Regions from separate parts of the Lysinibacillus sp. JK80 genome, predicted to be linked through region 2. Evidence: riboswitches for the same ligand, from Rfam matches in the RefSeq annotation. Region 2 holds a riboswitch; the other holds the start of a gene.
What was found. A riboswitch is a leader RNA that binds a small molecule or an ion and turns the genes downstream of it on or off. The one in region 2 is predicted to bind cyclic di-AMP.
Positions count from the first base shown of each region.

Region 1: it holds a riboswitch for cyclic di-AMP, as region 2 does, so the genes downstream of both, HXV90_RS00185 (TrkH family potassium uptake protein) here and HXV90_RS14100 (APC family permease) in region 2, are expected to answer to the same signal.

Region 1 is NZ_CP058997.1:31,239-35,674, reverse strand. It holds gene HXV90_RS00195 (NfeD family protein) at 1-1,282, opposite strand, end outside; gene rpsU (30S ribosomal protein S21) at 1,595-1,768, opposite strand; cyclic di-AMP (ydaO/yuaA leader) riboswitch at 2,021-2,162, shown strand; gene HXV90_RS00185 (TrkH family potassium uptake protein) at 2,279-3,616, shown strand; gene HXV90_RS00180 (potassium channel family protein) at 3,642-4,298, shown strand; gene HXV90_RS00175 (manganese catalase family protein) at 4,350-4,436, opposite strand, start outside.
Region 2 is NZ_CP058997.1:2,800,195-2,804,630, reverse strand. It holds gene HXV90_RS14115 (HAMP domain-containing sensor histidine kinase) at 1-720, shown strand, start outside; gene HXV90_RS14110 (PepSY domain-containing protein) at 717-1,388, shown strand; gene HXV90_RS14105 (PepSY domain-containing protein) at 1,479-2,003, shown strand; cyclic di-AMP (ydaO/yuaA leader) riboswitch at 2,217-2,366, shown strand; gene HXV90_RS14100 (APC family permease) at 2,485-4,308, shown strand.

The DNA.
Region 1 (4,436 bases), 1.9 Mb from region 2:
CTTCAACTTTAATAATTTCTACATGTTGATTAACATCGATATAGCCACCTTCTGATACAATATCAATGCGTTCACTACCAAGTACCATTGTTCCAGATGGACGAAGTGGCGTAAGCGTTTTCCCAATTTTTCCTAACAGTTCTGTGCGATTCACATTGGATACATACCCTTCTTCTGTCGTGGTTGCATCCATTAACACAAGCCTGTTTAAGACATGCAGTTTTTTTCCGAAAAATTTCATCAGAATCACCATTCCTATCATCGCTATCACAAGCGCAATGAGAATTGCTACTATCATTTGCATCATATTTGCACCTGCCAGTATCAGACTTAGTACTATTAAGACACCACCTAAAATACCAATAATTCCACCGGGGACAAAAAACTCTGCAATTAAAAGGGCTAAGCCAACAATAAATAACAATAATGTTTCATATCCCGCAAAGCCGGCCACCATATGTCCAAAGAAAAATAAACCAAGTGCTGATAAGCCCATTATACCTGGAACACCAAATCCTGGCGAATAAAGCTCCATCACAAGTCCTAAGCTAGCGATAGACAATAGAATAGGTACAATGATGGGATTTGTAATAAAACGAGCTAACTTTTCAGAAAAGGTTGGTTCAATGGGAACAACATCACTACCATTCAAGTTGGTTACTTCTAAAAGCTCCTGAAAATCTTTAACCGTCCCTTCAGAATATTTAACCTTTGCTGCCTCTGAGGCTGATAGGGTTAACAAATTCTTTCCGCCAGCACGGTATTCTGGTAGTTCATAGTTGGTATCTGCCATTGCTAATGCATATTTAGGGTCGCGCCCTGACGTTTCTGCTGCTGCTTTCATTTGAGCAAGCCAAGCGCTATTGGCCTTTAGGTCGGCTGCATTACCTGCTGAATCGATAACTGCTGCTGCACCAATTGTTCCATTTGGAACCATGTAGATCTTATCCGCATGTAAGGCTAAAAACGCTCCTGCTGAGTGCGCATCCTTATTAATATAAGCAATCGTTTTTATTTGCGTTGCATCCATAAGCATGGCGATATCGCTTGCTGCATTCACAAAACCGCCAGGCGTATGTATTTCTAAGATAATTGCCTCTGCATTGTTTTCTTCAGCCTCTTTAAAAGCTCGTTCTAAAAATGCATGAAGTCCTCGCTCTACTTCATTACGAATCGGAACATGATAAACCTTATTACTGGCAAAAGCCGAAGTTAATGGAAACGCTAACAAAAAAGTCATCCATATCACTAGTAAATAGCTGAGGATTCTCCGTTTTCGCATCTTTTCCCCTCCCTTCTAACATGCCTCTCCTCTGTATATACGGTCAATCATGCGAAAAGTTTCACAAATCTTAAAAAATTTATTAATTATTTATCATTCGATCTAATGCCAATTACTAACACTTAGTATGTGCAAAAAAGCCGAATGAATCAAAGTGATTTCATTCGGCTTTTTCATATGTACGTAAAGTTGAGCAATGTAAAATACCTGAAATTAATCAAAAATGTGATTAATTTCAGGTATAACTTTGTCTGCTCAGTGAATCATACAATTGCGTGTTATGAACGTAGGGATTTTTAATGGGAAATTAAATTACCACTTACGTTTACGTGCAGCTTCTGATTTCTTTTTACGTTTTACGCTAGGTTTTTCGTAGAACTCGCGCTTTCTAACTTCTTGAATTGTACCACTTTTTGATACAGTACGTTTGAAGCGGCGAAGAGCATCTTCAAGCGATTCGTTTTTGCGAACGACAGTTTTTGACATCTCTCTTTCCCTCCCTCCGAACACACGTCAATACACAATTAGGCAAATCACCTTCTGTTGTGTACTAAAAAATTATATCGTATTGTCTAATAATGGTCAATAGAAAGTATGCGAAATTATCAAGTGAATTTTTGGTTTTATTTTTGCTCGAATTATTCACACACAATTCGCCCACAATAAAAATAATTACATTTTCTTAACAATTAAGGGGTTTACAAAAAATAGAATAAAGGCGTAGAATAATCACATTCAATTTCATATCGGCCAAATCTCAACTATTTGAGAACGGAGGAACCAATCTTTTGGGGTTAATTCTGCTTTAGCAGAAGGGATGAGAAAGCTCTTTCGCCATCCTACCCGTCAGCTAACTTCGTCGGCTAAAGCGAAGGAGGTCGTTATTGACCACCATTATTAGCATGCTTTCTACCCTTTTCATGCTCTAATCGTAGGTCTTTTTATTATGCCATCTAACAAACAGTTGTTTACTATTCAGAATTGAGGAAATATTAAATGAACAATTTTAAAAGAGCATTAAATCCTCCCAAAGTTCTTGTATTGGGCTTTGCCCTTATCATTGCCATAGGTACGTTTCTTTTAACAATGCCATTTTCTACTGAGGATGGGAAGGGTTTGCCCTTTTTAGATGCTTTATTCACTGCTACATCAGCTACTTGTGTCACAGGTTTAATTGTAGTTGATACAGGTGATACCTTCTCTATTTTTGGCGAAGTGGTCCTTTTATTCTTAATCCAAATTGGCGGTTTAGGATTTATGACATTTGCCACATTATTATTTTTACTGCTTGGAAAGAAAATTTCATTAAAAGAAAGACTGCTGCTTAAAGAAGCATTTAATAATATCTCCATTGCTGGTCTTGTTCGATTAGTGAAAAGAATATTACTCTTTACAGCATGTATTGAAATAATCGGTGGTCTAATTCTATCGATTCGTTTTTCTTTTGATATGCCTATTGGAAAGGCCCTTTATTTTGGATTTTTTCATGCCATATCCAACTTCAACAACGCGGGCTTCGATTTAATGGGTGGCTTTAACGGAATGACTGCCTATGTTGATGACCCCTTTGTTGTTTTCACCATCTGTGCTCTTATTACAATCGGTGGATTAGGCTTTATTGTGATGAATGAATTGTATGAATATCGTGTAACTAAAAGGCTTTCTGTCCATTCAAAAATAGTCTTAGTAACGACACTTTTGCTCACTGTTAGCGGAACCATTTTGATATTTTTGTTTGAGTATGGCAACCAAAAAACTCTTGGACCATTATCCGAATGGGGTAAAGTATTAGGTTCCCTTTACCAAGCGGTTACACCACGAACTGCTGGCTCCAATACACTGGCTATTGGGGACTTAACGCATTCTACATTATTTTTAATGATTCTTTTCATGTTTATTGGGGCAGGCTCTGGGTCGACTGCTGGAGGTATTAAAATCACAACCTTTGCTGTTTTAGTAGCTACTATGTGGTCACAAATTCGAGGAAAAGAAGATGTCGTTCTCTTTAAACGTAGAATTGTTACTGAAACTATCTTAAAGGCTTTGACGGTTACAATGTGTGGAGGATTAATTGTTGTAGTCGTGACGATTATTCTCAGTATCACGGAACAGCATCATAGCTTTATGATGTACTTATTTGAGGCTACCTCTGCGTTTGGTACTGTTGGTCTTTCGATGGGCCTAACTCCAGAGCTAACACCTGCTGGTCGTCTTCTTCTGATTATTACAATGTTCGCAGGAAGAGTAGGACCATTAACCATTGCTTTTGCCATTGCAAAACGAAGAAAAAAAGAGAGTTTCCGCCACCCAAAAGGAAATATTATGATTGGATAACCAAATGAGAGGAAGACAGAACGCTATGACCATTAAACAATACGCTGTGATTGGCTTAGGTAGATTCGGAACAAGCGTCGCTCGCAGATTGCATGAAGCTGGACAGGAAATATTAGGAATTGACATAAATGAAGAAAGAGTAGAGGATGCCGAACCCTATGTGACTCACGCTGTGGTTGCAGATACAACAGAAGAAAAAGCCTTAAAATCGATTGGTATTGGTAACTTCGATTGTGTTATCGTAGCGATCGGTAATGATATGCAATCTAGTATTTTAACCGTCTCTTTATTAAAAGAGCTAGGGATCAAAAAAGTGATCGCAAAGGCACTTGGTAAAAGACATGGGCAAGTGTTAGATAAAGTAGGAGCTGATTGGATTATTTACCCAGAAAGAGATATGGGTGAACGTGTAGCCAATCAACTCCTATCCCCAAATATGTTGAATTATATCGAATTATCAAAGGAATACAGCATTGAAGAAATTATGATTCCTTCCAAAATGGCCGGACAAAACCTTCGGGATTTAGACTTGCGCGCAAAATATAACGTCAGTGTAATTGCGATTGTGCGCGAAGGTGAAATTATTATCTCCCCTTCTCCTGAGCAAATTATTGAAAAGGAAGATTTATTAGTAATGATTGGTCATCGAAAAGATCTTAGCTTATTCTCAAATATTCAGTAACCGCAAAAAGGCTGTGTCAAGTTCACCTTGATACAGCCTGCCATTTTTGTCTTAGAAAACTTTCTTTTGATCTCTATCATCTTTTAAAATTTCAACAGCCTCTCTAAAGCGCTGGGAATGAACAATTTCCCGTTCACG
Region 2 (4,436 bases):
AACATTAACCGCACTTTTAATATAATGATGGAGAAGCTTGAACAACATTATCAAAAGCAACAAGAATTTGTATCAAATGCCTCTCATGAGTTAAAAACTCCTATAACTGTCATTGAAAGTTATGCAAAACTACTTCTAAGAAGGGGTTTTGATAATCGTGAGGTTGCTCAGGAATCCTTACAGGCCATTGCCAATGAATCATCTCGTATGCATGAAATGGTGTTGCAATTGCTAGAGCTAGCTAAAAACAAAGAGCAATTGGACGTTCATTTCGAACAACTAGAGCTTGCCCCTTTCTTAAATAAAGTAGCTTCACAAATGGAACAGGCTTATCATCGAACATTTAGAATTGATGCGCAGATACCAAAATTTATTTATAGTGATGAAAAAATATTGAAGCAACTACTTTTTATTTTGCTGGATAATGCTAGGAAATATAGTGAGGATGAAGTACGTATTCAAGCCACTGAAACAACCAACCATGTACGTATTACCATCCAAGATTTTGGTATTGGTATTCCAGTCGAGCATATTCCTCATTTGTTTGAGCGTTTCTATCGTGTAACAGAGGATCGTAATCGTAAAACAGGTGGTTCAGGGCTAGGGCTAGCAATAGCACACGAACTGGCACAACAATTAGGTATAACGATAGATGTGAAAAGTAAGCTAGGGGAAGGCTCAAGCTTTACTTTATGTATACCAAAGGAGGGACAGCAATGAAAAAGTGGATGTTAGTAATTGTTGTTATTATCCTTCTTTGTAGTGGAGTAATTTGGTTTGTTCAACATCGTTATTTTTACGTTCAACCTCTTAGTGAAGCGCAGGCTATTCGGCATATTGAGACTATCTACAATGGTCATGTTACACAGGTTGAAAAACAAGGAAATAACTTTGAAATGCTTTTTACGCGTGACGATGTCAAGTATGCAGCTATACTCGATGTTACGACACAACAGGTGACTGATCTAATCCTGAAAGAAGGACATAGTAAATTACTTTTAACAGAAAAGCAGATCAGACAAATGGTTAAAAAGGAATATGGAGATATAGAAAGCGTTATGCTTACAGACTCCATTTACACTGTACGTGTTGAAAATGAGGAAATTCAAAAGGATTTAACGTTTGATGGTTATACTGGCGAACTACTGGCTGAGAAAAAGGTTGAGCCACAAGAACAACCTATCGAAGAGCCTATTATTACTGAGCAACAGGCCATTCAAATAGCTCTTAAGCAATTAAAGGGTGAAGTGGATTCAGTTGATTTTGAAGAAACCCCAGAGGGTGGTTACTATTTAGTTGAGATTGAAACGCAGGAGGACGAAGCTACATTTCAAATTCATGCTGTTTCAGGAAAAGTACTGTCTGTAACATGGGATGACGATCATTAAATCATTCTCATGAAATTCTAATGTTTCTCTTATAGTTCTATCATCTTCAATTGGTAAGCTAAGTTTAGATAAACCAAAGGAGAGATGAACATGAAAAAAATGATCATGATTCCAGCACTAGTAATTACACTGGGAGTGGGTGCAGCGATTGGCTCGACGACTTTATTATCAGGAAATGCCCAAGAAAAAAAGGTCTTATCCATGCAGGAAATTGAGAAGAAGGCTCTAGCGGTAGTGGATGGTACAGTTGCCAATATCGAATTTGACCAAAATCAGTTTAGCTCTAATTATGAAGTAGAGGTGTATACAGATACAGAAGAATATGATTTAAAATTTGATGCTTATAGTGGAAAATTGCTCAAGCAGAAAAAGGAACGTCTAGATGACGATGATTGGGATGATCATATTCCTGCTACGACTGCTACAACAAAAATAATTACAAAAGAGCAGGCTATCAAGACAGCCCAAACAAAAGCAAAGGGTAAAGTGACAAAAATTAAGCTTGATGATGGTGTATATGAAATTGAACTGAAAGACGGTCAATATGAATACGAAGTAGATGTGGATGCAGTCTCTGGGAACATTATCGACTTTGAACAAGGCTTTGATGACTAATATAATAAGCTGTCTTGAAGGTAGAATATACCTTTAAGGCAGTTTTTATTGTTTATATTGTGGGTATTGACTAGGTATTCAGGAAATTTTCTTTAAGAAGCGGTTATTTATATGTTCAAAAAAAGCCTATGCTTTTACTCAAAAAAGAGAAAAATTTTCTTCTTTACTTTTTCAATTAGCAGGCGTAATATGACATCATTATAAAAGTTTCAAATTTCTAAATCGCTGAAGCAACTAAACGCGGGGGAACCAATTTTGATGGATGGCATAGCCATTCTTGGGGTGAATCTCTTCCTTGTGGAGGAGTAGGGCTACTCAGGCCCGAATCCGACAGCTAACCTCGTAAGCGTTAAGAGCAGAAAAGTGGAGCTTGGCAGACGGATGAGCGTCTACAAGTCTTATTTAGTGATGACTTGTAGGCGTTTTTTGATGTAATTTAGAAAGGCGAAACACATTCTATGAAACTAGAAGGTGTTTATCAATGAAATCCTCATTCAAACGTTATGTAATCGGCAAACCATTAAGATCCGATGCGTTAGGGGAACAAAAGCTAAGTAAAACAAAGGCACTGGCCATATTATCATCAGATGCATTGTCATCAGTAGCCTATGGACCAGAACAAATTTTAATTGTCCTAATGACGGTAGGTACAATGGCGTTTTGGTATTCTTTACCTATTGCCGCTGGAGTGGTTATTCTACTCGTGGCACTGATTTTATCCTATCGTCAAGTTATCTTCGCCTATCCACATGGAGGAGGCGCCTATGTCGTATCACGAGAAAATTTAGGCGTGAATGCAGGTCTTGTTGCAGGGGGTTCTTTGCTTGTTGATTATATTTTAACGGTAGCAGTAAGTGTGTCGGCCGGGACAGATGCCATTACATCTGCATTTCCAAGTCTTCATGCTTATAATGTACCCATTGCTATTATATTTGTGATTTTCTTAACGATTTTAAACTTGAGAGGTGTAACAGAGTCAGCCTCTATCTTGGCGTACCCAGTTTATCTATTTGTAGGCGTTATGCTGTTGCTAATCGGGATTGGGCTCTATAATGTGGCAACTGGACAGGTGCCTGCAGAGCTACATCCAAAGATTGGCACACCAGTGGCAGGGATTAGCCTATTTATTTTATTAAAGGCATTTGCTTCAGGAAGCTCAGCGTTAACAGGAGTAGAGGCTATTTCTAACGCCATACCTAATTTTAGAAATCCTGCTCCAAATAATGCTGCTAAAACGCTTTTAGCAATGGGTGCCATTTTAGCCGTTTTATTCATCGGGATTGTTAGTCTAGCTTATTTTTATGGCGTTGCACCAACAGCAGAAGCAACAGTCGTTTCCCAACTAGCAGAAGCTAGTGTTGGTCGGGATTTTCTTTATTATATTGTCCAGGGGACAACGGCAATGATTTTAGTACTTGCCGCAAATACAGGATATTCAGCTTTTCCCTTGCTTGCTGTGAATTTATCGAAGGATGGTTTTATCCCAAGAATCTTCCAAATTCGTGGGGATCGTCTTGGCTATTCAAATGGTATTTTAATGCTAGGGATTGCAGCCATTTTTTTAATTATACTTTTTGACGGGGCCACAGAGCATTTAATTCCGCTCTATGCAGTAGGCGTATTTATTCCCTTTACATTAGCGCAAACGGGAATGATGAGAAAATGGTGGCGCGAAAAACCTAAAGGCTGGGTAGCAAGATTTACAATCAATACAATTGGGGCTGTTATCTCTTTCATCGTGGCAATGATGTTTTTTGTGACAAAAATGCCTCAAGTATGGCCAGTGTTTATCTTTTTACCAATTATTATTTTTGTATTCCATCGCATTAAGCAACATTATCAAGCTGTTGGAGAACAGTTAAGATTAAATCATGAAGAACTGGCTACTATTGAGGGGAATGTTTTCATTGTGCCAGTAGCTGGTATAACAAAGGTGGTTGAAAACTCCCTACATTATGCCAAATCACTTAAGGTTGATAAAGTGATAGCCTTTTACGTAGCTTTCGATCAAGCAGATGCAAAAGCTTTTGAAGAGAAGTGGAACGCCTGGCAACCTGATGTACGATTAGTTACCTACTATTCACCATATCGCAGCATTACACAGCCATTAATTAAATTTATTGATAAAGTAGAACATCAATGTACGAAGACAGGTCATAAAGTTACAGTTGTTATCCCTCAATTCTTACCGAAAAAAGGGTGGCATCATATGCTACACAACCAATCGAGTCTTCTCATTCGTACATCACTGTTATTTCACAGAAATGTCGTCATTATGACAGTACCGTTCCATTTATCAAAATAATGCTAGCAAGCTAGAAAATAGTCTGTTATAATCAGTACGTTGATTGAAAACACGAACGTTTACAATTAAAAAGTTCCAGAATACCATTAAATTCCGAAAAATCAAACTTTTTTTGGTGAGAGATAGTA